Regions from separate parts of the Paenibacillus sp. FSL L8-0502 genome, predicted to be linked through region 2. Evidence: riboswitches for the same ligand, from Rfam matches in the RefSeq annotation. Region 2 holds a riboswitch; the other holds the start of a gene.

Region 1 (16,275 bases), 2.0 Mb from region 2:
GTTGGACAACTCCTGTGACGAAGAGGAAATTTCCTCCATAGCTGCCATTTGTTCCTGAGCAGCAGCAGATGTTGTCTGCGAGCTGTCCGCCGAATTGCGAGACAGGCTTGCCAAATGGGTAACAGTGGCGGAGACTTCCTCTGTACTGGCTGAGATTTGTTCAGCAGCAGCGGACACACTTTGAATTTGTTCCACGATATGAGAAGTAGAGCGCTCAATATTCGTAAATGCACCTTCTGCATCTTGGCTAATACGCATACCTTCACCTACCTGGTTACGAACATTACCGTTCATGGTAGCGGTAGAGCGTTGAATCAAATCGAGCATCTGAGTAATAATCTGACTGATGGAATCCGCGCTTTCCTTGGATTGCTCAGACAGCTTGCGTACCTCTATAGCGACTACGGCAAATCCACGCCCGGCTTCGCCAGCTCTGGAAGCTTCAATAGACGCGTTCAGAGACAACAAATTGGTTTGCTTGGCAATGGCGGCAATAGCCGTATTCATCTGCTTCGCATCGTCCGAGAGCTGGGATAGCTCATCCATTAGGCTAGCCGTTTGGCTGACAGCCTCCAGAATACGGTCCATTTGGGTCCGTACACTACTGATCATTTGACTGCCTTGAGCCACATCATGCTCGGTTTGTCCTGCTGAATCCACGATGGAGCTTGCCGATTCGGCAATGGTGCTGACACCCTTCGCCATTTCTTCAACGGCATTAGCGGTCTGCTCGGATGCCTCGGCGCTGGTGGCTGCATTTTCCGCGGATTCCATAACCGTTTCCGCTACATGTTGTACGGACTCCGTCGTTTGCTCTGTGCTTTCCTTGATTATCAGGGAAGAGGAAGCAAGTCGGGAGGAGGTTTGGTTGACCTCTGAGACCATCGTATGCAAGGAATGCGTCATCTGGTCAAAATTCTGTGCCAGTTCGCCGAACTCATCCTTGCTGGATAGATTAACACGTTCGGTCAGATTTCCGTCACGGACGATGCGTGTTCCTGCTTGCAGCTTGCGCAGCGGAATTAAGAATGAGCGGACCATAAGCACAATGATGATCGCCGCGGCAAGTATGGAAATAACAATCACAATCAGGCTTTGTTTCAGAATTGGTTGGGCTGCATCACTATAATCCTCCAGATCCGACAGTGCGACAATGCTCCAACCGGTGAGAGGGTCCTTAAGTGTAAAGGCCAGCATATCTCGATTCATAAATTGAATTTGCGACATGGAAGGAGTATCATTTTCGACGGTTGTCGCCACTTCGGGAAGTCCTTCTATGGCGTCAGCCGCTTTTTTGCCTGTCTTGTTGAAAGCTGTTCCAGTCCCAGATACAACTTTATGTTCAGAATCAACAATAATGAGTCCTCCGCGCTCACCAATCTTAACAGACTGCAGACTTTCACTCATTTTGTCCAGGTTCAAAGCCAGGGCAACAGCTCCTTCACCGTCCTCCAGCGTTCCCGATATATTAACGACTAAATTCCCTGTCGTGACGCTGGCAACTGGAACACCGACGAATACTTTACCCTTTTCCAGCATCGCGTTTTTGTACCATTTTCTCTCCCTGGGATCATAATCGGACTCCTGTTTTTTCGGCGAACGTATGTATTGCCCCTTCTCATTGCCGAGAAGCGCTGCATCTAGCTCGGGGTGAGCCTTGACGATAACATCTAACTTTTTCTGAAGGGTCTCTTGGTTGGTACCAATGGAATCAGAATTGATTTCAGTGGTAAGCACGTCCAGGTCTTTCATAATAGGCGCTACATACTGATTGACATTGCTCCGGATCAGATACAGATTCGTGTATACGGAACCGCCCATTTGCTGACTGAGTTGTGTCGTAGCCCCCTGATAAGAAAAGTACCCGATAAGTACGCTCGGAATCAATAACACAGCTAAAAAAGATATTATTAATCTTGTCCTCATTAAATAAAACTGCTTGAGAAACCTGTTCCACCACGGAACTGTTTGTTTTGTTTTAGTCATAGTTCTTGCTCCTCTGTGTCTGATGATCACTACATTGTTTTATTCGACATAAACCGACGAATTTTATAGATGTAATCATTGGGAAACGAGAAATAGTAGCATATTTTAGACACTTTTTTTGAAAAACAGGTCTAAAGAACTATGATTAATATTAATGCGAACACATAAAAAGCCAAATCGGAGATGCAAAAGCATCTTCACAATTTGGCTTGGGTGAGTCATGAAGGGGACATTGAACTGTTAATTTTTTTGCTGACGTGAAATCATAAAGAGCGTAATCCAGATGAGCATAAAACCAGTCAATTGCGCTACAGTAACGATTTGCTGAAATGCGATCCAATTAATCACGACACCCACCATGGGAAAGCTCAATTCTGCCATCGTAGCATAAGACGCTTTGGTCGTACTTAAGCCTTTGTAATACAGCAATAAGCTAAGAAGACCCGGAAGCAATGCCTGCAATAGCAAGTTGATAATCACAGCTGCGCCTGCCCATGTACCGGCAGGCATATTCCATGGCGCATGCTCTACAGAGGTGAGGACAATTAGCAGAGGGAGCGCCACCATGAAGCGGAGGGAGGTTACCGTTTCATATTTCATTGAACGAAGCAAGTAGCTTCCCATGACTGTCGAACCGCCCCACAGAACCGCTGCACCCAGTGCAAGTAGACTACCGACCTGGACAAAATCACGAACATGCCCGAAGGGGAGCGACCAACCGAAGGTCAGAAGATACGTCCCGAACAGAGCGACGACAATTAATAATCCAAAATGACGCGGCAGCATTTCCTTCAATATAACGCGGGCCAGAATAATAGCGACCAATGGTTGAAGCTTCTGGAGTAAGAGTACAGCATTCAGATCACCGTTGCTGAGCGCCATGGTAAAAATCACGCTGGCCAGAGCCGAGCCGCCCCACGAGACGAACAAAATAGCGAAAACTTGACGAAGCCGTACCGCTTTGAGTTCCTCACGATGCTTCCACAGCATCGGTGTCAGAGCGAGGAAGAGCAGCACATGCTCCATTAGTACAATTTGTGTTGAAGTAAATGATTTTAGCAAAATAATACGAAACAGCGGATCAGCGCCCCACAAGGCTGCCCCAATTGCGACCAGCCAAAAACCGCTTTTCATGTGGGAGCTATGATCAAAACCTTTGGATGTTAGTACAGTAGAAGATTGACTCATACTCAATTAGCTCCTTGCGAATACAGGACCGGTGGCACAAAAACCCCCGTCCATGGCGAAAGGCCATGCAAGACGGGGGTTGATCAAATAAACTTGCCGCTTTATGCAAGTTAAATGAAGTTACTGCAACTGCAAAACCCATAACGCAGCATTCATCCACTTCGCGGCATGTTGATATTTCGATCTTCTTCCATCCGGACTTTACCGTCGGCTTTGGCATCTCACCAAATCAGTCCGTATCCTGTTGCCAGATACAGAGTCGCGGGCTTAGCTCCATGAGCCATACCGCCGGTTGGGAATCACACCCTACCCCGAAGATCCTTATTCCGTTTTTTAATTTCTCCTATAGGATATACCTGTTTTAGAATGAAGTCCAGTGAAAAATGTGTGTATATCTAACAATGATTTTCATCTATTTTTCGAAAGCGTTTTACTAAGTTACATACTATGAAGTAATATCCTTATACTCAATGCGTCGAATCGCCGCATAAGCCACCAGCATTCCCAGTATAGAGAAGCCTATTTGCACGGGGGCTATGGAGCTAAGTGTAGCGCCGTTATTATTAGAGAAAAGCAATGCTACAATCAGGATTGAGGTCACAATGGTAGTAGGTACAGAGTATCTTCGCATCCCCATATACAGCGGAACCAGTCCCATAAAGCTGGCAGCAACGGCATTGATCAGCGTCCGTGCTGATTGTTGACCCAGTATCGAAAGAGTAAGGTTATCGGGTACAATCAAGACAAACTGGTTGAGCAGATGAATAGCAGCCGTAATGATTATTTCCGAAATAATAATAGACAAGAAGGTAAACAGCAGCACAACCAAGAGCTTGGCGATCATCAGCTTCTGACGGTGAATCGGATACATGAACAGGATCGTAATCGATTTGGACTTAAATTCCCCTACGATAAAGCGGCACAGGAGAACGGAGGCAAACACAATAAATGTGGCTCTGACCAGCATGTCCATGAGATCGAGAAGCTGAGTGTACTGTGTAAATTCGGGTATTCCTGTACTTTGGCTGTCCAGCGCGATGATACAGAGCAGCCCAAGAATGCATGCATTGGCGATCAGTGCTGAACGGATATAACCCGCCAGATGAAATTTTTTGAGCTCCAGTTGCATCAACTTAAGCATGAAGATCACCTCCGTTTAACAGCCGCAAAAAGTAGTCTTCCAGCGTACTGCTTTTCTGATGAATGGAATCCACTTCTATATCATTTAAAATGAGCGTCTTCGTAATTTGCTTCTGCGGTACATTTGAATCGTAAATACGTATACTCTGTTCATTGAGCACCCTTATATTATTCAGATTCAGATGATGGGAGAGGACGTAGGCCGCCTTTTTACAATCGTTGGTCGTAAATTCAATGTATTCCGTATTGGTTTCCCGCACCTGCTCCATCGACACTTCCTCAATCAGCCTTCCGTGATTAATCACGCCTACCGTATCCGCAATCTGCTCTATTTCCGCTAAAATATGACTGGACACGAGCAGAGTCATCCCATATTCCTTGCATAGCATGTGGAATAATTGGCGGATTTCCTTGATTCCCACGGGGTCCAGACCATTAATCGGTTCATCCAAAATGAGTAGCTCTGGCTTAGTCGCAATAGCGCGGGCAATCCCGAGGCGCTGTTTCATTCCCAGTGAAAAGTCTTTTACCGACTTGTCACCCGCATTCTGCAAGTTCACTAATTCTAGGGCATCTCGGACAGCCTGCTTATTATAGTAGCCCATGTATTCACAATGAAGTTCCAGATTTTGCTGCGCCGTCAGCCTGTCATAAAAAATCGGGTATTCAATAATCGAACCCATCCGTCCGAGCAGATGATACGATTTTGGCGTTAGTTTTTCACCGAATAATTCAATTTCACCCGATGTTGGCTTGAGTAAATTCGTAATCATTTTCATTATCGTTGTCTTGCCTGCCCCGTTGGGGCCGAGAAAGCCATAGGTTTCTCCCTTGCGCACATTCATGCTGACTCCTGCTACAATTTCGTTGCCCTTCAGGGCTTTGGTCAACTGATGTGTACGTATTACGTAAGTCATGGGTGTTCTCCCTTCGTATACTGCTGATAATTCAAGGATAAAGGGCGAAATGTTCATTTTTCTTTCGTGATTCTTACAAATTTATTAAGTTGAGTATGTTGAGTTCGATTAATAGTTGATTTTCTTCAATGTAAAAGAGAAGACTGTCCGCTCATAAGGTCTACTGGTCAATTGAATTTCTCCGTTCATCGTTTCAACCAGACGTTTGGCAATCGTAAGGCCCAGTCCGCTGCCTTGTACCGCCTTATTGCGGGAGTCCTCCAGTGTGTACATACGTTCAAAAACTTTATCTTGCTCAGATTCCTGTATGCCTTTGCCACGATCCCATACCTCTATACGCACTGTATCCTGCTGTTCTGACAGCGTCAGGCCTAGCGTCCGTCCATCTGCCCCGTAGCGAATGGCGTTCGAGATCAGATTATTCAGCACCCGCCCAATCGCTCCTTCGTTCCCCAAGGCATGAATGGGGTACTCCGGGATCTCAATATGCACAGTAAACCCCTGTGCAGTCAGCAGGTCATAAAACTCTAAAATGCTGCGTCTGCACAGTTCTCCCACTTCCAGTCGTGTCAACGGAATATCCGTATCATTAGCTTCCAGTTTCGCCAAATTAAAAAAGCTTCCGATCAACTCAATCGCTTCGCTTGTCTTTTGATGAATTTTGGATAGCAGCTTTATACGTTCTTCCGGCAAAATAGTCGGATCGCCATCCAGCATCTCGGCATATCCAAGCACAACCGTAAGCGGGGTCTTGAGATCGTGTGAAATGTTCGAAATCATTTTGCGCATAGCAATTTGGCTACGGTTGTAATCTGCAGACACTCTGAGATTCAAGTCCAGCAGTCGATTAATTTCCGTCATGAGTCGTTGCAGTTCAACGTCACCTGTGACATATAGCAGCTTTTCCGCATGATTCACCGTCACTATTCGCTCTAGTAGGGCTCGGATATCCCTTATTTTGCGCTTATTGGCCATACGCTCCCGCCAAAGCCATACTATAACGACTGACATGATGAGACCGACAATCCATTCAGAAATGTTTTCGATGTTCATATCAGCCATTCTCCCATTTGTAGCCAATGCCCCATAGCGTTTTAATGTGGACAGGATGAGAGGGATCTTCTTCAATTTTCTCACGCAGGCGGCGAATATGGACGTTAATCACGTTCTCGTCGCCCATATAATCGTCCTTCCAAATAAATCCGTATAATTGTGCTTTTGTAAATACCCGGTTTGGATTGGCTACAAACAGCTTCAAAATATCGGATTCTTTGGCTGTTAGTTGAATTTCGTTTTCATTGCGTATGACTGTAAAATGATCAAAATCAATGCACAGACTGCCGTAGGTCAAAACTTGTGCTTGCGGCTGTTCCTCCTGCTGTTGCTGACGGGCATATGTAGTAGATCTGCGGATCGCGGACTGAATACGAGCGGTCATTTCCAGCATTGAAAAAGGTTTGGCAATATAATCGTCTGCCCCAAAGCCCAGTCCAAGCGCTTTATCCACGTCGCTGTCCTTGGCTGACATAATCAGAATCGGGACGGCGCTATGGGTACGAATTCGTCGAATCACCTCCATACCGTCCACCTTCGGCATCATCAAATCCACCAGTACCAGATCATAGGTATGACGATCAAAGGCAAGAAGCCCCTCTTCCCCGTCATAGGCAGTGGTTAGGCTGTATCCTTCCTTAGTGAGTGCTTTAAGTAGCATTTCGGCAATGGATAGATCGTCTTCAATAAGTAAAATATGCTGTGGCATAGGTGTGGAACACCCCTAATTTTTAGATTAAGCTCGTGTGACGAACTGTACCTGAATTATATAGAGCAGTGGAGGGGATTTCCATAAAAAATATCCAAAGAAAAAATGGAAACTCCCTGGATCGTCCCAGGGAGTTACGTAATCAGCTGTGTCTGGCAATATATCTTTCCTCTATTATACTGAAAGAGTTTATAATCCGGTGTTTGGAATACGATGTTATGATATACGTGACATGCTTTATACAAGAAATCAGGTATGTCGAATCACGCTGCGGTACAGGAGCGTCAATAAAGGAGAGCAACGATGTTTGTCATACGAGGAACACAAAAACTGCTGAAGGAATGGGAGACTGAACCACTTCAAGTTGATATTTATCCGCCTTTAAATAGTTGGCATGCCAGCTTATTTTTACTGAATCGAAGAAAAAATATAGTGTTTATGCATGATATATCCCGCTTAAGCATCACGCTGTTTGGGATTAAAAAATCGCAGTACAAAAACTTGCCGACTCTTTTTATACAAGCCTTGAAGGAATTAATGATCAGCGAAGGGTTTGATGAGCAGATCGTGAAGGCATACACACAGGAAGGCGAGCAGATGCTGGCAACTACGACGAATAGACATAGTGTGTTGGTAACCTTAGATGAGATTATATTTATTATGAAGGAACTGGATATGGAGCATGGGTGCGAGCTGGAAAAAAACCAGTGGAATAACCGGATTGTTTTCAAAACTGTTGAATACAAGTACCCTGTTGATGTTTTTAAAGAAGTGCTGGAAAAGCATTATAAACTAGAGCGTATTTGAGAAATTTATGATTTTACGAAATGAGTTCCATTTATTCCCTCTGTCCTATATAATCTAATATAGTTCTAAAAGACTATATAAAGAGAGGTAAGGGGTAAATGAAGATTAAATTAAGAAATAAAACTGGAATGATCAAGGAACGCAAAGTAGGTTTTTCATGGACTACGCTCTTTTTCGGTTTTTTCCCTGCGTTGTTTAGAGGGGATTGGAAGTGGGCTGTTATTATTTTTCTGGTATCGATCCTTACGAGTGGGGCGTCCAACTTTGTATTTTGCTTCATTTATAATCGCTTACATATTAATGATCTGCTGTCCCAAGGCTATGGCCCTGCTACTAAGAAATCCCAATCTATCCTGATTTCTAAGGGATTTATTGCTGAAAATTACGCTGCTAACTTTGCAGGTTAATTTGAGAGCTGTTTGTTAAACGAGACGTATCAAAAGGGCATCCACCAAAGTCCATACGGGCGGGGGAGGCTCTTTTTTAATAACTCACATGATAGCAACGCTTGCGATGAAATGAATCATAGCGCAATAAGCGGCACACTTTGGTAAAATAAAACGATACAGGGTTTGACACCATCGGTCAGACTTATAAAACGGGGGGTACATAACGAAAGATGAAGAGGATTATTGATATAGCCAAAGAAGCAGGAATTGAAGAAGAACATCTAGAGACGTATGGAAAATATAAAGCAAAGCTGAACCCGTCCCTGTGGGAGCAGTTAAAGGATCGTCCGAATGGAAAGCTGGTGCTGGTTACGGCGATGAACCCCACGCCAGCGGGAGAAGGCAAAACGCTGACCACCATTGGACTGTCGCAGGCGCTGAATGCGCTGGGGCATAAAACCGTTGCTGCGTTACGTGAGCCGTCCCTTGGCCCTTGCTTCGGCATGAAAGGAGGAGCAACTGGGGGAGGACAAGCCCAGATTGTTCCAGCAGAAGACATTAACCTCCATTTTACAGGTGATATTCACGCGATTTCGGCAGCGCATAATTTGCTGGCAGCGATGATCGATAACCACTTATTTCATGGAAATGCTTTGCGGTTGAAACCCGAGCGGATTGTGTGGAAACGCGCTGTCGATATGAACGACCGGAGTTTACGAAACATTGTAACCGGATTGGGGTCAGGTAATGGAGCAGTGAGAGAAAGTGGTTTTCTGATTACCTCGGCTTCAGAAGTGATGGCCGTATTATGTTTAAGTGAAGATATGGACGATCTTAAAGTGCGATTGGGTCGGATGGTGATTGGTTATAACGAAGATGGCGAAACGGTAACAGCTGAGGAACTACATGCGGTGGAAGGTATGGCTGTGCTGCTTCGGGAAGCATTGAAACCCAATCTGGTGCAAACGTTGGAGGGAACTCCAGTTATTGTGCACGGCGGACCTTTTGCGAATATTGCGCATGGATGCAGTAGTTTGATCGGTACGAAGCTAGCCCTGAAGCTGGGAGAGGTGGTTGTCACGGAGGCTGGGTTCGGGGCTGAGCTGGGGGCAGAAAAGTTTTTTGACATCAAGTGCCGTCAATCCGGTTTGCAGCCAGATGCGGCTCTGTTGGTCGTAACCGTCAAAGCGCTGAAATATAACGGCGGTGTAGCTAAAAATGAGCTGGACGCAGAAAATCTGGAGCAATTGCAACTTGGATTAGCCAACATGAATCGGCATGTACGGAATTTGCAAAAGTTTGGCGTGCCAGTACTGGTAGCGGTCAACCATTTTGTAACAGATAGCGAAGCCGAGCTGGAACTGATTTTCTCGGAATGCCGCAAGCTGGGAGTATCCGTAGAGTTGTCACAGGTGTGGGCACAGGGAAGCCAAGGGGGAGAAAAGCTGGCCCAAAGCCTGCTCAACCTGCTCCAGGAGGACAAAGCCCATTTTGCACCATTGTATGAGCATACCCTTGGTTTGCAAGCGAAAATTAGTGTTATTGCGAAGGAGATTTACGGTGCGGCAGAGGTAGCTTACACTCCTGCGGCCAAACGGGCGTTGGCCGGTATGGAGCAGCTTGGTTTTGGACAACTGCCTGTATGCATGGCCAAAACGCCGTATTCTTTCTCAGATCAACCTTCTCTGCTAGGTGCACCGGAAGGCTTTACCATTCGCGTGTCCAGCGTTGCTTTGTCTGCAGGGGCAGGCTTTGTGGTCGTGGAAACAGGCAATACTATGACGATGCCAGGATTGCCCAAATCCCCAGCAGCTGAGCATATGTCGCTGGAGGCAGATGGAAGCATTCAAGGTCTAATGTAGTATCTTTAGAAAATGGCAGCTTCTCAGGATGAAGTGCCAAGCAGTTTGGGCAGTGCAGTAAGCAGTTTTTGTCGGGTTATGGCATCGCTCCAGTTCCAGCGTTCAGTTTCTACGAAATATACCCGGCCTTGACGTACAGCAGGGAGGCTGCGCCAGAGAGGGCTGCTGACCATGCGTTCCAGCGTACGCTTGGATTCTGGGGCTGTCGGGACAAGCATAAAAATGCGGTCCCCGGCGTAATCAGGCAATTCGCTTGGATCTATTTCCGCGAAGCCGTGTCCCTCGTCGAGCACCCTTTGGATCGGTTCAACGGGCTGAAAGCCCTGGGGGTGGTAGAGGGCCGACGAGAATCCGGACATACCCATGACAAAGAGCCGATCACCATGATCGAAGATGAAGACGGAGGCCGTTTCTCCGGCTGTGATTTGCGTACCGAGCTGCTGCCACATTGCCAGATTACGGGCTGTGAAGGTAGACAACCAGCGTTCGGCCTCTCGCTCCTTACCGAGCCAGGCGCCAAGTGTACGCATCCGTTCCTCCAGCGTGGCGAAGGAGTTGAAGGTGACGGTGGGGGCGATGCTGGCAATGCGCTTATATTCCTGTTCGTCCGAATTGGCGATGATAATTAGATCAGGATCAAGAGCACTGGTCAAGCGGGCATCCAGTGGAAGGCCTACATCGGCAACATTCACAAGACGATGTTTATAGACACTGTATTCACTGAGTTGCAGACTTCCGCCGATGGCTTTGGCCCCTAATGCCAATAGATCGCCCATCGTTTCTCCATGATAGATGATGCGGCTTGCTCGACGCGGAATATGAATATGGTGGCCCGTCCAATCCTTGACGCGCACAGAACCGGAGACAGAAAGTGCGTACTTGCCAGGGGGAATCCCGGTCATTTGCCTAAACCGTCGATTAAAATAATATTCGTCAGAGAAACCAACCTGACGGGCTATTTCACGTAAAGGCCGTTTGCAATCCAGCAGCAGCCGCTTGGCATGATTCAAGCGCAGCTCAGTGAGGTAATGCAGCGGCTTTTTGCCTGTGATTTTACGAAACATTTGTGAGTATTGCCATATGGAAACGTTCGCCTGCTCGGCAAGCTGCTTGACGGTAATGGGCTTTTCATAGTTGTTTTCCATATATGAGAGAGTGCCTTCTACCGATGCTGGCAATGCCGGATTAGAGGTATTGTTTTGATCAATATCGGTGTGGTCTTCCTGCCACAGCAAGAGCAACTCTTGAAACATGATTTGCTGCCGTAATACGGATGTTTGGTTATGCGGCTGTACCGTTTGTTGGGTACTATAAAATAACTCTTCAATCAACTGAATAAGTTTGGAGGAAGAAGAGGAGACGATGTATTCGCGCGGTTCCGGCAGGACAGCTCCATGATATATGGACGGCATGCGCGCTGCGTGTTCAGCCAAGGCCATGTCCGCTTGTGGTTCCGACGTCAAAGCGATGACCTCAAACGTGATTTTGTAGTATTCAGGTACAGTTCCATTCAGGGGAGCGATTTGATAGGATTCACCTGGAGCTAGCCAATACCCATGACCTGTATGGAATAGATACTGCTCTGGGCCAATGTCCACCATCCCTGTCCCACTGATGAACATAAGAAGACAGTGATATGAACTGGGACGTGATAATAATTCATCGGTAGGCTCACCAATCAACGCAATTTCTTTAAAATGAAAAAGCAGTGAGCTGAACGGAGGAGGATATACGGACGACGAAGACTGGTTCACAGTATTGCTCCTTTTATTGAGAATGGTTATCATGTATATATGAGTATACCTCCTTTAGGTTCAACAAAAAAGAAGCCTATCAACAAGTGTCGATAAGCTTCTCCAATTTTATCTGATGAGCTTGGGCAATTCCTTCAGCAGCCATTCTCGAGTGGAAGCATCACTTTCAGTTTTGCCAATATCCTGAGTGTACACACGACCCTGTTTGACAGCAGGGAGCTGGAGCCACAGCTTGCTTTTCATTAACTGTTCGGTGGATTGTTCGGCTTCTGAACTTGGTGTTCTTAGTATGAAAATCCGATCTCCAGCGTATTGTCCGATCACTTCCTGAGATATTTGTACAAATCCTTTGTCTTCATCCAGTGCTTTCTGGATAGGAGGGGTAGGTTTGAAACCATTCTTTTCATACAGTATTTGTGACAGTCCTGTCCGTCCCATTGCGAATAAACGGTCACCTGGATAGTAGGTAAAGACTGAAGCAGTTTCCCCCGCCTTAACACCTTCTGCGTGAAGTTTGGTCCACATCTCCGCTTCCTTTATTTTATATTGGGCAAGCCAATCTTCAGCGTCCTTTTTCTTGTTCACAATGTCTCCGAGATGCAGCAAACGTTCGTTTAACGGAGCAAAGGTATCGAACATAATTGTAGGTGCAATTTTTGTTAACGCTGCGTATTGCTTTTCATCTGTATCGGCGGTAATGATCAGGTCAGGCTGTAGTTCCAAGGCTTTTTCCAAATTAATCGGGAACCCCAGATCAGCCACGTTCTGAACCTGCTTTTCGTAAACCTTGCCTTCAATCATAGAAGTTGATGTACCTACAGCTTGTACGCCTAAAACCAATAAATCCCCATAGTTTTCTCCAAAGTAAACAATGCGCCGAGGAGTCGTGGGAATATTCACTGTATGTCCCTTATAGTCTGTGTATTCACGAGTTGTGGCAGCTTCCGATGTTTTTGTAGATGCTATCGTGTTGCTGTTTGCACTCTGATTGTCAGATGCGCCACATCCCAGCAGCAATGCCCCCATAAGAAAGAATAGGCAGATGAGAGCAGTGTATGGTCGAGTAGATTTTTTGTTGATTGTCGAGCTCTTGTTGGTCATAGTAACCTCCGTATAATAGAATGATTCAGAATTTTGCAAATGAGAATTATTATCATAAAAGCTATGATAAGCGCTGAACCCTCAATACTCAATGGACAAACTTGGTCAATGAATCCGATTTTGTACAAAATAAGTCTCATGTGTTCTTAGCTCATTTCATTCTTCAAATTTTATTGATTTGTCATTTTTTATGGTATAGAATAGCATTTTTATACATTTGAAAGGGGTTTTGAAATGGCATTGTTTATTACATATGTTTTACTAGGTTTCTCTATAGCACTACCTGTAGGTACAATTACGGTTGAAATGACGAAGCAAGGGCTAAAGAATGGATTCATGCATGGTTGGATTGTGGGCCTTGGGGGGATGACCATCGATTTGTTATTAATTACTGGCTTGTATTTTGGTCTGGCCTCAGTCTTGTCATTACCTGTGGTACAAGTGATTATGTGGTTCGTTGGAGCCCTTTTTTTGTGCTACGTGGGGTACGACAGCATTAAAAATGCAGATCATGATATTGCGCTAGAAGGAGAGAAAAAGACGAATCATTATTTTCTTCCTATAAAAATGGGCTGCTTGTAGCTGTTTCACCAGGAAATTTAGTGTTCTGGGTGAGTGTTTTTGGAACTGTGCTGGCAAGCTCATTTGATCGGTCAAATACAAGTCAATTCTTGATTGTTGGCTTAGGTATTTTGTTTGGTATTCTTATCCATGATTTAGGCTTGATGACCCTCGTAGCCACAACACGGAAAGCCATGAATCGAACCGCTATCAAGTGGGTTACGATCGGTGCAGGCGTGGTTTTGATCGGTTTTTCGATTTATTTTCTGTATGAATTTATGATCACTCTCCAAAAGATTTTATAGCATTACGCAAGGATACGTTCAAGCTTGTCATGCCAGTCTGCATAAATCGAACAAGTCCTTCATAGACATGTACTAATTCATTTAAAACATGTGCTGAAGGGGTTGATGACATGCGCCGGATTTCATGGATGCTCGCCATGGTCATGTGTGTAACGCTGCTGCTGGCCGGGTGCGGCAAGAAGAGCGCGGACGATGTGGTTAAAGATTTGAGTGACGTGGTGAGCGACCTGAACAGCTACCACGGTACAGCTTTGATGACGCTGCATACCGGCGACACGCCGCAGGAATACAAGGTGGATATTTCCTACCGCAAGCCGTCCTATTACCGAATTGCCATGACGAACGAGAAAAAGGATGTTACGCAAATTGTGCTTCGTAATGATGAGGGTGTATTTGTACTAACACCCAGCCTGAACAAAAGCTTCCGTTTCAAAAGCGACTGGCCAAACAATCAGGGTCAAGTATATTTATATGAAACGTTGGTTCGCAGCATTATCGGCGATGCCTCCCGTCAGTTGGCTACCGACGATAAATCCTATGTGTTTGATGTGGCAGCGAATTACAACAGCCATGCGCTGGTGAGACAAAAGATATGGCTGTCCAAAAATGACTATGCACCCACTCAGGTACAGGTGTCTGATGCGAATGCCAAGGTAGTTGTTGATCTGAAATTCGATCAATTTGCTTTTGATACGAAGTTTGACAAGGACTCTTTTGATATGGAGCGGAATATGGCTTCAGGTAAGACGAGTACAGGTAGCGCAGGGGCGCCATCTTCCGGAGCAGTAGATCCCAGTGGTCAGCTTGATCCTTCCGGTGCGATGGATGGGACGACTGGCGTGACGACTGGCGAACCCGGACAAGAGCAGGGGACAGCAGGGGATGCAGTCCAGCAACCGTCAGGGGAAGCCAAGGTGGACGGTACTGCCACAAACGATACGTCCAAACCGGACAAAGCAGCCAACGCAGAGGCGCAGCAACAAACCCCGGGCACATCGGATGCCGCAAACGGAACGTCAGCGGGAACAGATGCGGCAGAAGCTGTGATGGGTGAGTTCGGCTTGATCGAACCGTCCTACACGCCAGCCGGAGTACAGATCAAGGATACGCCGGAGCTGGAGGATAATGGTACACATGCCGTGATGCTACGGTATAGTGGAACGTATAATTATACCATTGTGGAGGCACGTCCAAAAGATCGGGCGGTCGCACTAGCCGCAGGCGAACTGGTTGATATTGGAGGGAGCTTTGCCGTGCTGACCGGAAGCGAACAGCAGACGATGACCTGGATGAATGACGGAATCGAGTTCAGAATCACCAGTGCTGACCTGCCTGTGAGCGAAATGATACAAATTGCCGCTTCTATACAGGATCAATCGGGTAAATAAAATTTTATAGACGGATGCAGACGGTCTAGAGTGTAAAAATGCTCTGCTGCCGCCCGTATCCGTCTTTTGTTCATTCGCAGTCTAAGATGTGCATCGCTTGTATATCCTGTTCTATTGTAGAGATGGTAGAGGAGGCTGGTAAAGCCCCCCTGCCATTGACAGCCACGTTTTTGAACATTACCATTAACCTTTGGAAGCAAGCACTTTTGCCACACTCCGAATGGTAAAAGGTTATGTTACAGGCTAACAATTGAAGAAGGTGACTGGATTTGCAAGCACAATACAGATCGACCCGGGCCGAAATCAACCTGGATCACCTTGGCGCCAACTATGAAGCTTTTCGCAAGGCATTGCCAGCGGATAAGCTGATACTGGTCTGTGTCAAGGCGAATGCCTACGGACACGGTGCCGTGGAAATTTCAAAGGAATTGGAACGCCTTGGTGCGGATTATTTGAGCGTCGCTTTTCTGGATGAAGCGTTGGAGCTTCGTCATGCGGGGGTTCAGCTACCGATTCTTGTACTCGGCTATACCCCACCGGAAGCTGTACAAACGGCTTGGGAGCATGATATCTCATTGACTGTGTTCAGTGAAGAAGTGCTGGAGGGTATCCGCAGACTGGACTGCCAAGGAAATGAACGCAAGCTGAAGGTGCACATCAAAATAGACAGCGGCATGGGAAGACTGGGTTTGCTGCCTGGAGAAGAGGCTATGGATTTTGTACGGCAGGCTCACGAATTAGAGCAGGTGCTGCTGGAAGGCATGTACACCCATTTTGCCCGCGCGGATGAAGAAGACAAAAGCTATACACTGCTACAATATGATCGGCTTCGGGGCGTGGCGGAAGCGCTAAGGGAACAAGGTATCACCATTCCCATTATACATACGGCTAATAGCGCCGCTACCATTGATACCCCTTCTCTTTCCCCCAATATGGTGCGGATTGGTATCAGTATATACGGTCTGTATCCGTCTGATGAGGTTAACCGGCAAGCCATTGAACTGCTGCCTGTATTGTCATTGAAGACGGCGGTGGTTTATACCAAGACGCTTCCTCCCGGCTGGGGAGTTAGCTATGGCACCCGGTATGTGACTTCCAGTGAAGAACGGATCGGT
Region 2 (16,275 bases):
GTTGATTGTGTACCTGCGCTATTACCGGGATCAGACGCAATCAGAGGTTGCAAGTCGGCTTGGTATTTCTCAGGTGCAGGTATCACGGCTGGAAAAAAAGATTTTACAACTGATCCGCGATCAGATTGCCCAATAATAACAGTCAGGATCTTAGTGAAATCCTTATGCTTACGTATTTTTAAAGGGTATTCCAAAGCCATTTTAATGGTCAGGGGTACTCTTTTTTGCGTGGGATAAAAGACAATACACAGAATAGGTTTCCTTGCTTCGTTCCATACTAACTGATAATTACGAGGATAAGGAGGGGATCGGATGACTCATACTCCGGCTCCTACAGTAGCTCCTATTGTCTACTTGCGGCTCCGCAGCCGTGTCCGCATGATACAAGGACAGGATTTACATTTGGGTGATGTAGCCAATTTGCTGACTAATCCTGAATGGGAAAAGGAACTGCTTGAGCTTGTTCTCAAGCGGCCGCAGCACCAGGACGGTAATCTGATACTGATAGATATGCTGCAGATCATAGCAAAAATTAGAGATCATATTCCGGGGGTCGTAGTTGAATCTCTTGGGAAGCCGCATGTACTTGTCGAACTCGTGGAGAAACCCCGTAAGCCGTCCAAAATACTGTTTGTTTTGGTATGGGTGCTTCTGTTTTTTGGCTCTGCGCTGACAATTATGAATTTTCATGCCGACGTTAGCATGATGGAAGTACAGGTTCGGATTGTGGAGATGATTACGGGACATAAGGATGAGCATCCGTACCTGTTTCAAATTGCTTACTCAATCGGCATCGGCTTTGGCATGATCGTTTTTTTTAATCACTTGTTCAAGAAAAATTGGAACGAGGAGCCGACACCGCTGGAGGTGGAAATGTATCTGTACCAGGAAAATGTGGATCAGTATGTTGTGGCAGAGGAATATGAAAAGATGGCCCGTCTGCAGACAAAGGCTAAGAAACCATGATATTTGTACAGGCTGCACTTCAGATTATTTTAGGTATTGCTGGGGGCCTTGCGGTGGGTAGCGGTGTAATTGCTTTTTTTATTGTGCTGGATATCATGCCGCGATTAGCTCAACTCACCCGTACGTATAAAAAATCACGTGCATACGAAAAGGCAATGATTATAGGTTCAGTGCTGGGGACTGTGGTCGATTTTTGGAACATTTGTTTGCCACTACCGGGCATATTTACATGGATACCTGGGCTATTTTGCGGAGTGTTTATTGGTTTGCTCGCCGCGGCTTTAACGGAGGTATTAAATCTCCTGCCTATACTCGCCAAGCGACTCCACATGACCGTGTATATGCTCGGTCTGCTAATGGCAATGGTGCTTGGTAAGGTGACGGGTTCCTTATTTGACTGGTTTGTATACAACCGTTAACAACGAAAGCGAAGGGGACAAGGAATATGGATCACAGAGCGGATCAAGAGCATCGGGAGCAGCATCAAGAAGACGGGGTAATCGGAAGGGAATATCATACTGGCGAAGAAAAGTTGAGTCCATGGCAGGAAAAGCAGGCGCAGGAATCTGCACGTTTTAAACACAAAAAAGAGAGTGAGCGATCTGATAACGTAGAGGAGTCCGTTCGCTACTGGCAGGCCGAAGATAATATATCGCCGAGGATGAAGGATAACAAGAATACACTTGAAACAGTATTAGGTTTGGGGGAGACCTTTGATGTCGTATTCAGGGAAATGACACTGGGAGGGCGTCATACTGGATATCTGTTCCTGAATACCTTTGCGAAGGATCAAATTATGCTTGAAGTGCTAAAGCGGCTCACCTATCTGACGCCGGATAATCTCTCTTCCGATGGACTACAAGCGTATTTCGAAAACTTTATTCCACATATTCAGGTGGAGAAGACAGATAAGATGTCAGTCGTCATTAACAAGGTACTGACGGGGATGAGTGCCTTTTTCATGGAAGGTGAACGTTTTTCCCTTATTCTGGATACCCGTAATTATCCGGTGCGTAGTCCAGAGGAACCCTCTTTGGAGCGGGTTGTGCGCGGTGCCCGCGACGGGTTTACTGAAACAATGCTTACAAATGTAGGTCTGGTACGCCGGCGTTTGCGGGACCCAGGACTTAAATTTGAGGCTATGCAGGTCGGACGCCGAACTCGAACGGACGTATGCTTGGGCTATATTGACGATATTGTAGATAAGGTGATGGTGGATACTGTACGAGACAAAATTAAAAATGTTAATTTGGATGGTATTCCGCTGGCCGATAAGCAATTAGAGGAGACGATTATCAATAAAGGTTGGAATCCATATCCATTAGTACGATATTCGGAGCGACCAGATGTCGTGGCATCGCATATTATGGAAGGGAGACTCGTTATTTTCGTAGATACCTCACCCAGCGTGATGATCTTGCCTACCACTTTTTTTGACTTGTGTCAGCATGCAGAAGAAAATCGGCAAACCGCTTTTATGGGAAGTTATTTGCGGTGGGTACGTTTTTTAGGCATATTCGCCTCAATGTTTCTGCTTCCGATGTGGCTGCTAATGGTCATCAATCCCGAATTAAAACCAGCTTTTCTTGATTTTATTGGTCCTCAAAAGGAAGCACATCTTCCGCTGATTGCACAGTTTATCATCGTGGAACTAGGGGTCGATCTCATGCGAATGGCGGCTGTGCATACTCCGACACCACTGGCTTCCGCTATGGGCTTGATCGCAGCCATTCTGGTCGGTGATATAGCGGTTAAGACGGGACTTTTCGTGAATGAGGTCGTGCTGTATATGGCTGTCGCTGCCATAGGAATGTTCGCAACACCGAGCTACGAGCTGGGGCTGGCAAATAGACTGATTCGACTATTCCTGCTGGTTGCTGTTGCGATTTTTCACGTACCGGGCTTTGTCGTGGGTACGACACTGATCATTTTGATGCTGACGCTGCATCGGTCATATAATTCTTCGTATTTGTGGCCGTTCATTCCTTTTAATGCCAAAGCGTTAGCTTCCATCTTGTTCCGTATGCCTGTACTAGATGCGGCTAACCGCCCGTCATCTAACAAAACGAGGGACAATACGCGTATGCCCCATACGGATGCCGACACAGATTCGAACTCAGGCAATGGACAGGAGCATTAATATAAATGATCTGCATAAAAATCCATTGTTCTTGATGTTTTTTTTGCTATACTGGTGTAAACATTCGATGGAATATGACTAGCTTGTTCCAGAAAGAGAGGCGCCAGAACATGTATTTGCATGGAAGCAGTAAAATTAACAGCAATGGACATTTGGAGATCGGCGGTTGTGATACAACGCTTTTGAAAGAGCGTTTTGGCACGCCGCTATATATTGTTGACGAACAGTTAGTCCGCCGGCGTTGCCGGGAATTCATAGAAGCTTTTCGTGAAACTGGATTGAAGTTTCAAGTTGCTTATGCAAGCAAAGCGTTTTGTGTTATGGCGATGTGCGCTTTAGCTGCTGAAGAAGGGATGTCGCTTGACGTTGTTTCCAGTGGAGAATTATTTACTGCGCTACAAGCAGGGTTCCCGGCAGAACGAATCCATTTTCACGGCAATAACAAAACACCGGAAGAAATTGAAATGGCGTTAGATGCGCAAATTGGTTGCTTCGTCGTCGATAGCGAAATGGAGTTGCATTTGTTGCAGGCCCTTGCCTCTGAGAAGGAACAGCAGGTGAATATCTTACTGCGGGTTACACCAGGGGTTGAGGCGCACACGCATGAATATATGGCCACAGGTCAAGAAGATTCGAAATTTGGCTTTGACATTGGGAACGGTACAGCACGCCAAGCAGTGGAACAGGCTATCAAGCTAGATCATCTTAACCTGCTGGGGGTACATTCTCATATCGGTTCGCAAATATTCGAAGTGAATGGCTTCCAAATGGCTGCTGAACGGGTTGCAGCTTTTTCCAGAGAAATTAAGGAACAGCTTCAGTTTTCTTTCAAAGTGATTAATCTGGGTGGGGGATTTGGCATTCGCTACACAGAGGAGGACACACCGCTGAAAGTTTCCACCTATGTGCAGGCTATCGGCGAAGCGGTGAAAACTTATTTTTCAGGACTTTACGATGAACTTCCAGAAATTTGGATTGAGCCGGGACGCAGTATTGTAGGCGATTCAGGCACGACCTTATATACGGTAGGAAGCATCAAGGATATTCCGCAAGTACGTAAATATGTTTCGGTAGATGGTGGGATGACAGATAATCCACGCCCTGCACTGTATCAGGCCAAGTATGAAGCGATGCTGGCTAATCGAGCGCAGGATACGAACGAAGAGACGGTGTCCATCGCGGGCAAATGCTGCGAAAGCGGCGATATGCTGATTTGGGATGTAGAGCTGCCTCGTATAAATAGCGGCGACTTGCTCGCTGTTGCCTCAACCGGAGCCTACAATTACTCGATGGCGAGTAATTATAACCGAATACGTCGACCAGCAGTTGTATTTGTCAACAACGGTGAGGCCGAGTTGGTGGTGCGTCGGGAAACCTACGAAGATATCGTACGCAACGATGTTGTGCCACAGCGCTTGATTCGTGAGCAAGCCAGTCCGGCGGTTCAGCCCAACGCCAAGATTACGGTTTCGTCCTGATTTTAACATTGTAAGATCAAGCAGGCCATTGAGTCGGTAATCATATACCGGGGTCAATGGCCCTTTTTTGGACAAGACTTTGCTAAGCGCAGCAATTCATAGTAAACTGGAACTTGATGTTATTTAGTTCTCAAAACAGGTTGAAAAGGAGATACAAACAATGAAAAAAGGTAGAATAGATCTTGAAAACGGCGGTATCGTCGAAATTGACTTTTTCCCAGAAGAAGCTCCAAACACCGTTGCTAACTTTGAAAAGCTGGCAAACAGCGGTTACTACAACGGTTTGAGCTTCCACCGTGTCATTCCTGGCTTTGTTGCTCAAGGTGGTTGTCCGATCGGTAACGGTACAGGCGGTCCTGGTTACACGATTGACTGTGAAACAGCTACGAATACAACAAAGCATGCCAAAGGCGTTCTGTCCATGGCTCATGCAGGTCGCAACACAGGTGGCAGCCAATTCTTTATCTGCTACGCTCCACAACCACATTTAGATGGAGTACATACTGTATTTGGTAAAGTAACCAAAGGTATGGAATTCATCGATGCTGTAAAACAAGGCGACAAAATGAAAGAGGTTAAAGTATTTGACGTGTAATTTTACCGTTAATTACATGATCTTTTTTAAATAGCGTTGCACCTAAGCCGTTCTGTCTTTGGACAGGGCGGCTTTTGTTGTCTTTTGTTTGACGGTTTATTGATTTTCGCAATCACGTAGGCATTACAGTGCGTAAGATCACATTCGAAAAGTAAGTGTTGTGATAGCCTTTTCATAAGAATGCAATTTCCAATTTTTTTTATATGAGTATTCAAACTCGTTAAGGATTGGAAAAGAAGGGGGCTTATCACATTGTCTATTTTAACGAGCACAAATCGACTCGGATTTTTTGAAATCCGGCTGGAATCCATTGGTGGACTCGGCGCTAATCTGGCTGGCAAAATGTTGGCCGAAACCGGGGTGCTTGGTCTGGGGCTGAATGCTTCAAATTTTTCGTCCTACGGTTCGGAAAAAAAGGGAACTCCGGTTAAAAGTTTCGTCCGTTTCTGTGAGCCAGAAGTCGATATTCGGGATCACAGTCCGATTGAGCAACCGCATGTGGTAGGCATTTTCCATGAAACGTTATACAAAACGGTAAATGTAATCAGCGGACTGCCAGCGGATGGGATTGTAGTGGTTAATTCCACGCGTCCGGCAGAAGAAATACGGGCTGATTTGGGACTGGTATCCGGAACATTAGCGGTGGTGGATGCGATGGGCATCGCACTGGAAGAGCGAACCAAACTAAATACGTCCATGCTCGGTGCCTTGTTCCGTGTCTGTGACTTCCTGGACCCGGAAGCGATGAGATCGGTTATACGCAGTACCTTTGAAAAGAAAAATCCACTGTTAGTGGAACCTAATCTGCGTACGTTTAACCGTGGTTATGATGAAATGGAACTGCACGTATATCCGGTTACTGATGACGCGCAGGATCGGGTTTTTGAACGTCCGCAGCCATTGCTGGGATACGAAACGCAATTACTGGGGGGCGTTATTGCAACTCAGGGAAACAGCATAACGAGAGATGTTAGTGGTTCACGTCAGGGGTATGTGCCTGAATATGAAGTTGATAAATGTACCCATTGTGCCAAGTGTGATTCGATTTGCCCGGATTACTGTTTTGTATGGGAAGAGCAAGCAGACAAACGCGGAAGAATGATGCCATTTTTGCAAGGGATTGATTACCAGTATTGCAAAGGATGTCTGAAATGTGTAGATATTTGCCCATCGGGGGCACTAAGCTCGCGTCGCGAGCAATGGGGATGGGCTGAACAGAATCGAGTTGCCCACCAATTTCCGGTATATGAAGGAGGGCGTGCGTAATGGCAAAACTGGAGGAAGAACTCAAACAGACAGGCGCCGCGCAAGTGACAACGTTCGAATCCGGTAATGAAATGGCAGCAACGGCGGCTGCGCAGATTAATTATCATATGATGGGATATTTCCCGATTACTCCATCTACCGAGGTAGCGCAGTATCTAGATCAGATGAGAACGAGAGGTCAGCATAATATTAAGCTGGTTGCAGCAGACGGAGAACACGGATCGGCAGGGATTTGTTATGGAGCTGCCGCAGCGGGAGCGAGGGTGGTGAACGCCACTAGTTCGCAAGGTTTCCTGTACATGCTGGAGCAGTTACCTGTTCAGTCAGGTACCCGTTTTCCTATGGTTATGAATCTGGTGACACGAGCTGTCAGTGGTCCCCTAGATATTCGCGGAGATCATTCGGATCTGTACTATGGTTTGAATACAGGCTGGGTCATTTTGACGGCAAGTACACCACAGGCTGTGTATGATATGAACATTATGGCACTAAAAATTGCAGAGCACAGCGATGTTCGGCTGCCTGTAATGGTCGCATATGACGGTTTTTATACGTCCCATCAAAAACGTAAAGTGCAATATTTTGCCGATGCTGAGACCGTGCGTGGTTTTGTAGGTCCTAACCCGAACTTAAATTATCCGAATATTACGGATTTTGATCATCCTGTTACTGTGGGCGCGCATATGAACGGCGATGACTTGACGAATAATCATGTTCAGCTGTCCGAAGCACTGAAGCTGTCAGAAGGAGTATATGAGCAGGTAGCAGCAGAATATGCCGCTTTATCCGGTCGGGAATACCCGATTTTAGATCTGTATCAAATGGAGGATGCTGAGGTTGCGGTATTTCTGTTGAATTCGGCGGCTGAATCGGCCAAGGATGTGGCGGATCAACTCCGCGCGCGCGGAATTAAAGCTGGTGTGATACGTCCGAACATCATCCGACCGTTCCCAGCCGCACAACTGCGGGAAGCATTACGCAATGTCAAGGCGTTGCTGGTAGGTGAACGTGCAGACTCGTATGGGGCGGACGGCGGTAATTTAACGCATGAAATTAAAGCGGCCTTGCAGGAGGACCCGCTGAATCGGACACTCGTGTTGAGCCGTATCTTTGGCTTGGGCGGCAAAGATTTTTATGCAGAAGATGCAGAGGCGTTCTTCCAGCTTGCAATCGAGGCGGCAGAGGCCGGACGAGTAGAGAAGCCCTTTGATTACTACGGAATTAATTCGGGTTCACCGGACAAGGTGATGCCGCAAGTTATGCAGCCGCCACGTGGTAATGATTACCGGACGGGTCTGATTCAGGTTACGCCGGACGAGGAGACCGGGAAGCTCAAGGTCAAGGTACCACCTTTGCGGTCGTTGACAACCAAACCACGGCGTCTTTCACCAGGCCACGGAGCTTGTCCAGGATGTGGGGCATTGTCTGCGCTGGAACTGTTTTTCAAAGGTATTGAAGGGGATATTGTCGTGCTGTTCCAGACAGGCTGCGTATATGTGACGACGACAGGGTATCCATATACATCACACAAACAACCGATGATCCACAATCTTTTTCAAAACGGGGCCGCTACCCTTTCAGGAGCGCTGGAAGCTTACATGGAAATGAAACGGCGTAATGAAATTGAGATGTCGGACGATCCGACCTTTATCATGATTAGTGGTGACGGTGGGATGGATATTGGTATGGGTTCTGCGATTGGTGCAGCTCTGCGTAATCATAAGCTAATCATGCTGGAATATGATAACGAGGGGTACATGAATACAGGTTCACAGCAATCTTACTCCACTCCGCTCGGTCACATGACCAGTACGTCGGGTGTAGGTAAAATGCAAAAAGGAAAGCAAGGGCATCACAAGGATACCGTGCAAATCATGGCTGCTTGTAACATTCCGTATGCTTTTACCGCTGCTGAAAGTCATCCGCAGGATATGCTGCGTAAAGCAGCCAAGGCTCAATGGTATGCAAACAACGTGGGTACGGCCTATGGTAAAATCCTGTGCGCCTGTCCGCTGAATTGGAAATCCGAAGACAGACTGGGTACCAGCATTGTGGGCGCCGCAGTCGAGTCCTGTTTCTTTCCTTTGTACGAAATAGAGCAAGGCAGTACGACGATTACGTACAATCCGGAGGACAAAGGAAAACGAATTCCAGCTGCTGAATGGCTGAAATTAATGGGTAAAACGAAGCATCTTATTAAGGAGGAGGCTACGCTGGCGACCTTTGAACAGGAGATTGAGCGTCGCTGGACTATCCTGAAAAAGAAACATGAAATTTCAGAGCTATAATCCTGTTTTTTGCATAATCATCGATTAACATTGTTAGCCGCTGTTACTGTAGTGGCTCGATCAAGATTCTTTGCGCTTTTTGCGCAAAGAATCTTTTTTGTCGTTTATGGGTTGAAGCATAAAAAAACAGGTAATGATTTCCGATATAGGAGTGGAGGCCTATAAGAGGCACGTTAAAAAGTTTTCTTCTGAATTTTAAGATGCAATGAGGTGCAGGTAATGATTAAGCTGAATACAGTTGAAATAATCGAAATTATAAAGAAGCAAATCCCTAAGGTTATGAACATCAAGCCAGTGGAACTCAAGTTTACGGATGATTTTGGACGGACCTCGCTGGCAGCGACAGAACACAAATTTACGCTGACGAACCAGCATTATTCTGCCAAGGTGATGGATTGCGTGTTAGAAACACAAGTACGCCCCATTTTAATGTGCGAAATTATTTATTTTCTAAAATGTGAGTTTATTGACGGACATGTTGATGTACGACTGGATTATGAAGCATGTTCTGAGGAAGGGCGAGGACCGGTTGCTTCAGCCGTAATTACCTTTGATCATGCAACAGAGCTGGGAGTCGAGGAACTGGCCGATCTGATTGACTTGGCGCTTCATATGAACGATAAAACCTGGTTTGAAGAACTCTCCAGCCAATATGTCAAAACCAAAGCAGGAGCTTCTATTTGATAACTTGCTTTTTTTAGAAGTCGGTGCTAATATACGTAACAAGTTTAATGTTAATTCAATTAAATAAGAGCAAGATCCTTCGGGGCGGGGCGAAATTCCCCACCGGCGGTGATGACATGTTTGTGGATCGTTTTTGTGAGAAACAGCATGGCTTAGTCCGTGACCCGGATGCTGAATGATCAGCAGAAGGTGGACCTGGTGCAAATCCGGGACCGACAGTATAGTCTGGATGGGAGAAGGATACGAAGCGCATGTGCATGACGTGACATGTGCCGATTTTTAGCATACCCAATTGTGCGTACGGCTTATTTCGTTGTAGGACAGCATCGGGCGATAGCTTGCTTAAGCTTTCTTTTTGATGGGTGTTCTGAGCGTATTTGGTTGTATACTCAGTCATGCTTTCTATTGGCAAACCTATGATTTCATGTCGTCTTAAGATGCAAATGAACTGCGCTTGTATACTACAAATGTGACTCTCATCACCCCCATGACGGATTGAATCCGAACTGGGGGTTTTTTGCGCTTATAGCTGATGAATTAGGGATAAACTGAGATGTAGTGGAAAGGAGTGAAGGCATGTTTACCGGATTGGTCGAGGAAGTGGGTCGTATTCAAACCATTTCCAAAAGCGGTGAAGCGATGGTGCTGGGGATTTCGGGTTCCGTGGTGTTGGGCGATTTAAAAATAGGAGACAGTGTCTCAGTGAATGGCGTTTGCCTGACGGCGATACAGATCGGTACGAAAGACTTTAAGGTTGATGTGATGCCGGAAACCTTTCGTAGCACTAATCTGAAAGAGTTGAGATCCGGCAGCCGAGTCAATCTGGAGCGAGCGATGGCGGCGAGTGGAAGGTTCGGAGGACATATCGTGCAAGGACATGTGGACGGGACGGGAACGATTCGCGGGGTGACATCAGACCAGAATGCAGTGGTGTTCGAAATTGAGCCTAAAAATCAAACATTATTTAAATATATTCTTCTCAAAGGGTCAATCACAATTGATGGTATAAGCCTCACAGTCGCACAGCGTACGGGAGATACCTTTGCCGTATCCATTATTCCCCACACCTTATCCGAAACGGCCTTACAAGCCAAACGTGAGGGGGATACCGTCAATATCGAATGCGATATTTTGGGCAAATATGTAGAACAGCTTTTAAATTACAGAGGTGCAACGGAGGCGGAGAGAGTAGAAGAAGCTCCTCTCAGTTTGGACTATTTGGCGAAACACGGTTTTGCCTGATATTGAATGGTAAGCCTGTTTAGGAGCATTCGTGGCACAAGACATAAGGAGGAAAGTGTTATGGATAGAGGTAGCCAAACAAGTGCAATGGCAAACGTCATAGAGCATGGCGAGTTGGAACATGGCGAAGAGATTCGTTTGGATTCCATCGAAGAAGCGTTGGAGGACTTAAAAAACGGTAAGGTCGTCATTGTAGTGGATGATGAACAGCGCGAAAATGAAGGCGATTTTATCGCTTTGGCTGAAAAAGCGTCGCCTGAGGTCATTAATTTCATGATTACAGAAGGTCGCGGGTTGGTCTGTGTGCCGATCACACGACAAAGAGCCGAGGCCTTGGAATTGCATCCTATGGTAGAGCAAAATACAGATTTCCACGGTACTGCCTTTACGGTATCGGTAGATCATATGGAGACAACAACGGGGATTTCAGCGGCCGAGCGTTCCTTGACTGTACGCGCCTTGGCAGACGAAGCAGTCACAGGAAGTGATTTCCGCAAGCCTGGTCACATGTTCCCGCTGATTGCTCGCGATGGGGGTGTCTTGCAGCGTGCTGGTCACACGGAGGCGACTGTTGATCTGGCTCGACTCAGTGGCTTCAAGCCTGCTGGAGTCATTTGTGAAATTATAAAGGAAGATGGCTCAATGGCCCGCCTGCCTGATCTGGCATTGGTCGCCAAGCGACATCAATTGAAGCTGATCAGTATTCAGGATTTGGTGGACTACCGTCGTCGTTTGTCATTGTAAATAATTTAAATTAAGAGAGGTTGATTAATTATGGCACGTTTTCTAGAAGGTAATCTTGTATCGAACGGTTTAAAATATGGTATTGTGGTGGGCAGATTTAATGAGTTTATTACGAGCAAGCTGTTAAGCGGTGCAATTGACGCACTTCAACGACATGGTGCACAGGAAGATGAAATTGATGTAGCCTGGGTTCCGGGTGCATTTGAAATTTCACTAATTGCGCAAAAAATGGCTGCAAGCGGCAAATATGATGCCGTAATTACGCTGGGTACGGTCATCCGTGGTTCTACTTCACATTATGATATCGTCTGCAATGAAGTGGCCAAGGGTGTGGCAGCGAGCAGCCTAAAAACGGGAGTACCTGTTATTTTTGGGGTAGTGACTACAGAAAACATTGAACAGGCTATTGAACGAGCAGGTACGAAGGCTGGTAATAAAGGTTGGGATTCAGCACTGGCTGCGATTGAAATGGCCAATCTCAGCAAGCAATTTTAATGATAGGAATAGCTGAATAGAACGGTATAAACTGCAAGGGGAAAAAAGGGATTGGATTGTTAAGCAAGGCGATGACGTATATACTACAGAAAGAGGGATTGATAACGCAGAGCATAAGTGCTATAGGGAAAGGTATTGTTGAATGATGATTGGAGTAAGGCAGGGGGAAGCACATTGACAGTCGTAAATTACAAGCTGGAAACATTCGAGGGTCCGCTGGATCTACTGTTGCATCTGATTGATAAAGCCGAAATCGACATTCAGGATATCCCGATTAGCGATATTACTGATCAGTATATGGCTTTTTTGCACAGTATGCAGGAGCTGGAACTGGACATTACGAGCGAGTTTCTGGTGATGGCGGCGACGCTCTTATCCATTAAGAGTAAATTGTTGCTTCCCAAGCCACCTGTGATGGAATATGACGATTTGGATTTTTATGAGGAAGAGGATTATGATCCACGTGAGGAACTGGTCCGCAAGCTGGTGGAGTATCGTAAATATAAAGGGATTGCTCGCCATCTAAGTGAACGTGAGTGGGAGCGGAGTCTAATTTATGGCAAAGAGCCAGAAGATCTGAGTGCATTCCTGCCCACTGAACCCGTAAATCCGGTGCATGGGCTGCATGCAAGCGATTTGGTCGCAGCCTTTCAGCGTGCTTTGCGCAAAGCAGAACGACGTACGACGGTAACCCGTGTTCATCGGGACGAAATTTCAGTCAAGGACCGTATCCGGCAAGTTATCGGGGCTTTAGAGATGGTGGGGAATGGAGGACGGCTGCTGTTCTCCAAGCTGATGCATGAGGATATGTATCGGCATGAAGTGGTTGTGACCTTTTTGGCTATCCTTGAACTGATGAAAATGAAGCAAATTTTCTGTTATCAGGAGAAGCTTTTCGATGATATTGTAATGGAGTGGAGAGGGGATTTACGGGTTAATGGATTATCTGAAGCTGAAATCAATTATTGAGGGACTGCTGTTTCTAGCAGGAGAGGAAGGGTTGTCCACCAAGCAGATCGCCGACATTGTAGAGCAGCAGCAAGAGCTGGTTGAACAGTGCCTGGAAGATATGAAGCAGGACATGGAGCAGGGGGGAAGAGGCCTGCAACTTGTCCGTATTGCCGGTCATTATCAGCTTGCAACTTTATCCGAACATGCACCTTACTTTGAAAAGCTCGCATACTCTCCGGCACGTGCGTCACTGTCTCAAGCTGCTTTGGAGACGCTGGCCATTGTGGCCTACCGCCAGCCCATTACAAGAGTTGAAATCGAAGAGATTCGGGGGGTTAAATCCGAGCGGGCCATACATACACTGGTCAACAAGGAGCTCATTGAAGAGAAAGGTCGAGCTGAAGCCATCGGACGGCCGATATTGTACGGAACGACGAAATCATTTTTGGATTATTTCGGTCTGGGCTCTCTGGCAGATCTACCGCAACCGGAGCTGTTCGAGAATTCGGACAATTTGGAGGAAGAGACTCAATTATTGTTCGAGCGTCTGGAGAGTAGCCAGCCTGCGGCCAACGATCTAAATCTTGAATCCCAATAAAGTTGCTCCGGATCTTGCGGTTCACTTATGTAAAAGTTCAAACAGACAGCCAGTCCTCATATCGTTGGGGGCTGGCTGTTGGTATTTTAAGATGCATGATTTTCCGGCGAACGGTCATACTATTTTTGCCATGATATTCTATAGCAAAAAGGTAGGGAGGACACGCCAGTGTGGAAATGGATCAGTATCGCCATCATCGTCGTTATATTACTTGTACTGGCAGTTCTGCTCTCTCGTATTCGTTTGAAGCTGAATATTGCCAAACATGACAATGATGATCGGGCGCATCTAGAGATCAGATTTCTATACGGGATGATAAAAATGAATTACGATGTGCCGGCCATTCTCATAACAGGGTTGAAAAAGGGGCTTCTCTATCGGCTAGATCGCAACAAAAACATACATAAAACGGATGCTTCCGTGGATAGCGGTAATATTGATACAGTAAAAATCAAGCAATTTATACATGATATACGGGTTTTGCTCAAGGGAACGAAATCCTTTAATAAATGGTTGCGACATACATTGGCACATGTGACGATGTCCAAAATGGAATGGTCTACCAACATTAGTCTTGCTGACGCGGCATATACAGCTACCTCAACTGGTATTTTGTGGGGATTAAAAACAACCTTGATCGGTTATGCTTCAAGCTTTGTACGCATGGATTGTACCCCTAAGCTGTATGTTGTGCCCTATTGGGTGGATCGCTTGCGTTTTACCACCACTTTGAACTGTGAAGCAAACGTATCGCTCGGCTATTTAATGTTCTCCATGCTCATCTTATCTTACCGCATATGGCGCGTTCCGGGTGGACCGGAGGCATGGAAACGGGTTTTTTTCAAAAAAAATGCGGCGGATCATCAAGCTAACAATGAATGGTAAACAGTGGAGAGAGGTGAGACTCAATCCTTTCTGAACTATCGAATGACATACATATTTCCTTGAACCCCTGCGCACAATAGCGAAAGAAAAGGCAGTCTACGCTTGAGATAAGCAGAGGAGGAATAAATCATGTCAGATCACCCGATTCAAGGGCTCATGCAAACCGCAATGGAAAACATCAAAGCCATGGTAGACGTGAATACGATTGTAGGAGACGCAGTGGAAACACCCGATGGTTCTGTTATTTTGCCAATCAGTAAGGTGGGATTTGGTTTCGCTGCCGGGGGAAGTGATTTTAACGTAGACGAAGAGGCACTTCATACTTCCTCGGCGTCGGGTAATCATAGCGGGAAGGAAGGGCATCCTTTTGGAGGCGGTAGCGGTGGTGGTGTATCTATTCATCCCATTGCTTTTCTGGTTGTTGGCAAACAGGGGGCACAAATCGTTCCATTGGACAATCAAACGCATCTGATTGAGAAGCTCATTGACTCCACGCCATACCTGATTGATAAGGTTCAGTCTATCTTCCGGAATTCAGGCGGCGACTTGCAGACTCCCCCCCCACAGGTACCTGTAGATGTTGCTACGGATCACAGTAATTCTGGCCCGGCTTACTTGTAAAAGTTATTGAAATTAAAAGCATTCTCTCAGGAAGGTATCCCAAAGCCGAGTATAGGCTAAGGAATACCTTCTTTTCTGCTTGTACTTGGGCCTATCCCCGAATATACTGCCTTCCCCCAATGAAAGCATGTATATGGTGACTGTATTCCTGTTGATATAAAGTATGCAGCGAGATTTCATTTTTTCGATTTCCTTCGGTAGCAAACTGCGATAGGTAGATGAAGTCCGGATAGATCACTTCATTCGTCAAATAAGCGGATACCGTGGCATCAGGCCGACGATGTTGATTCAGGGAATCGATAATACCTTTCGCCGGCAAGATGCCAATCCCATGTCCATAAAACAAGTCTTCCTTCAGCTTAACGACATTTTCTCCTTTCCATTCTAATGTTTCAGACGACACATCCGGATTGTTGAAATACAGAATATCGCCAGGAGCCGCTTTATGACTTCCTTCCTGCTGTATGAGCCTGAGGTCGCTGTCATAGTGCCAGTCATACAGCAGCATATCTGCAAAAATCCGATTAAACTCACTTTCCAGAATGGAATCCAGCACTCCATTGTACAGCACAATAACCATAGCTGTTGCACATTCAAAAGCGTATTGATGACCGTTTAAAAAGATATCTCTGATGCCTTGGGCTGGTGTGACACCTGCTTTGATCTGAAAGCCACCTTTTTCCGTTAAATTCCAAAATTGCGGGTTGCAACGTGCGGTAGCAAAAGTGGCAAAGGATACACCGCTTCGATGCAATGCTTCTGCGGACTCTACAATCCGCGATCTTAAAATCATTTCAAACTGTAGTCGCTGCATGTTATAACCCCTCGATCCATATTTAACGTTTAGTAACTAATATATATGTGCTCAGGAGGGCATGTTGCTTGGTTTGTGTAGAAAGAAAGCGAAAAAGGAGCAGCTAATGGCTAGTCCTGTAAAGGAATTTTCTGTTATAAAGGTGGACATACTTTGAACAGCTTGGACATAGAATGGTACAAGACTTGCTCAAAACCGGAGGAATCCAAATGTTTAAAAAAAAGCAACACATTCACGCGGACCACAGCCATTTCTTGAATAAGGCACGCGCATTTGTTTTGCCGCTGGTATTTCTGCTTATTTTGTCATTGCCGCTTACGTTGCTAAGTCCGCAGCCCGTTCGGGGAGCGATAAAAACAGAAGTAGCGCCGCCCGCATTAGGAACCCATGCACAGGCTGCTTCTTTAATTGATGTTACATCAGGAAGAATCATTTATTCTTCCGAAGGTGACCGGGAGCTACGTATTGCCAGCCTGACCAAAATTATGACAGCGATCGTGGCTATTGA

What was found. Region 2 has a riboswitch for FMN ahead of ribE (riboflavin synthase). Riboswitches for the same ligand answer to the same signal wherever they lie in the genome.
Region 1: it holds a riboswitch for FMN, as region 2 does, so the genes downstream of both, NSQ57_RS06550 (DMT family transporter) here and ribE (riboflavin synthase) in region 2, are expected to answer to the same signal.

Annotation. Positions count from the first base shown of each region.
Region 1 covers NZ_CP151958.1:1,467,151-1,483,425, forward strand. Annotated here, with positions in the region: gene NSQ57_RS06545 (methyl-accepting chemotaxis protein) at 1-1,986, opposite strand, end outside; gene NSQ57_RS06550 (DMT family transporter) at 2,227-3,174, opposite strand; FMN riboswitch at 3,353-3,497, opposite strand; gene NSQ57_RS06555 (ABC transporter permease) at 3,620-4,315, opposite strand; gene NSQ57_RS06560 (ABC transporter ATP-binding protein) at 4,308-5,231, opposite strand; gene NSQ57_RS06565 (sensor histidine kinase) at 5,340-6,284, opposite strand; gene NSQ57_RS06570 (response regulator transcription factor) at 6,286-6,993, opposite strand; gene NSQ57_RS06575 (hypothetical protein) at 7,297-7,800, shown strand; gene NSQ57_RS06580 (hypothetical protein) at 7,899-8,207, shown strand; gene NSQ57_RS06585 (formate--tetrahydrofolate ligase) at 8,420-10,051, shown strand; gene NSQ57_RS06590 (ABC transporter substrate-binding protein) at 10,075-11,805, opposite strand; gene NSQ57_RS06595 (ABC transporter substrate-binding protein) at 11,914-12,906, opposite strand; partial or broken gene NSQ57_RS06600 (LysE family transporter) at 13,141-13,772, shown strand; gene NSQ57_RS06605 (DUF4367 domain-containing protein) at 13,883-15,160, shown strand; gene alr (alanine racemase) at 15,430-16,275, shown strand, end outside.
Region 2 covers NZ_CP151958.1:3,425,022-3,441,296, reverse strand. Annotated here, with positions in the region: gene sigF (RNA polymerase sporulation sigma factor SigF) at 1-136, shown strand, start outside; gene NSQ57_RS14775 (stage V sporulation protein AA) at 313-966, shown strand; gene NSQ57_RS14770 (stage V sporulation protein AB) at 963-1,385, shown strand; gene NSQ57_RS14765 (spore germination protein) at 1,412-3,106, shown strand; gene lysA (diaminopimelate decarboxylase) at 3,217-4,584, shown strand; gene NSQ57_RS14755 (peptidylprolyl isomerase) at 4,745-5,179, shown strand; gene NSQ57_RS14750 (2-oxoacid:acceptor oxidoreductase family protein) at 5,432-6,445, shown strand; gene NSQ57_RS14745 (thiamine pyrophosphate-dependent enzyme) at 6,445-8,733, shown strand; gene NSQ57_RS14740 (IDEAL domain-containing protein) at 8,953-9,417, shown strand; FMN riboswitch at 9,489-9,662, shown strand; gene ribE (riboflavin synthase) at 9,994-10,659, shown strand; gene ribB (3,4-dihydroxy-2-butanone-4-phosphate synthase) at 10,720-11,403, shown strand; gene ribE (6,7-dimethyl-8-ribityllumazine synthase) at 11,434-11,898, shown strand; gene NSQ57_RS14720 (segregation/condensation protein A) at 12,073-12,867, shown strand; gene scpB (SMC-Scp complex subunit ScpB) at 12,836-13,447, shown strand; gene NSQ57_RS14710 (DUF2953 domain-containing protein) at 13,616-14,332, shown strand; gene ytfJ (GerW family sporulation protein) at 14,462-14,953, shown strand; gene NSQ57_RS14700 (hypothetical protein) at 15,045-15,767, opposite strand; gene NSQ57_RS14695 (D-alanyl-D-alanine carboxypeptidase family protein) at 15,977-16,275, shown strand, end outside.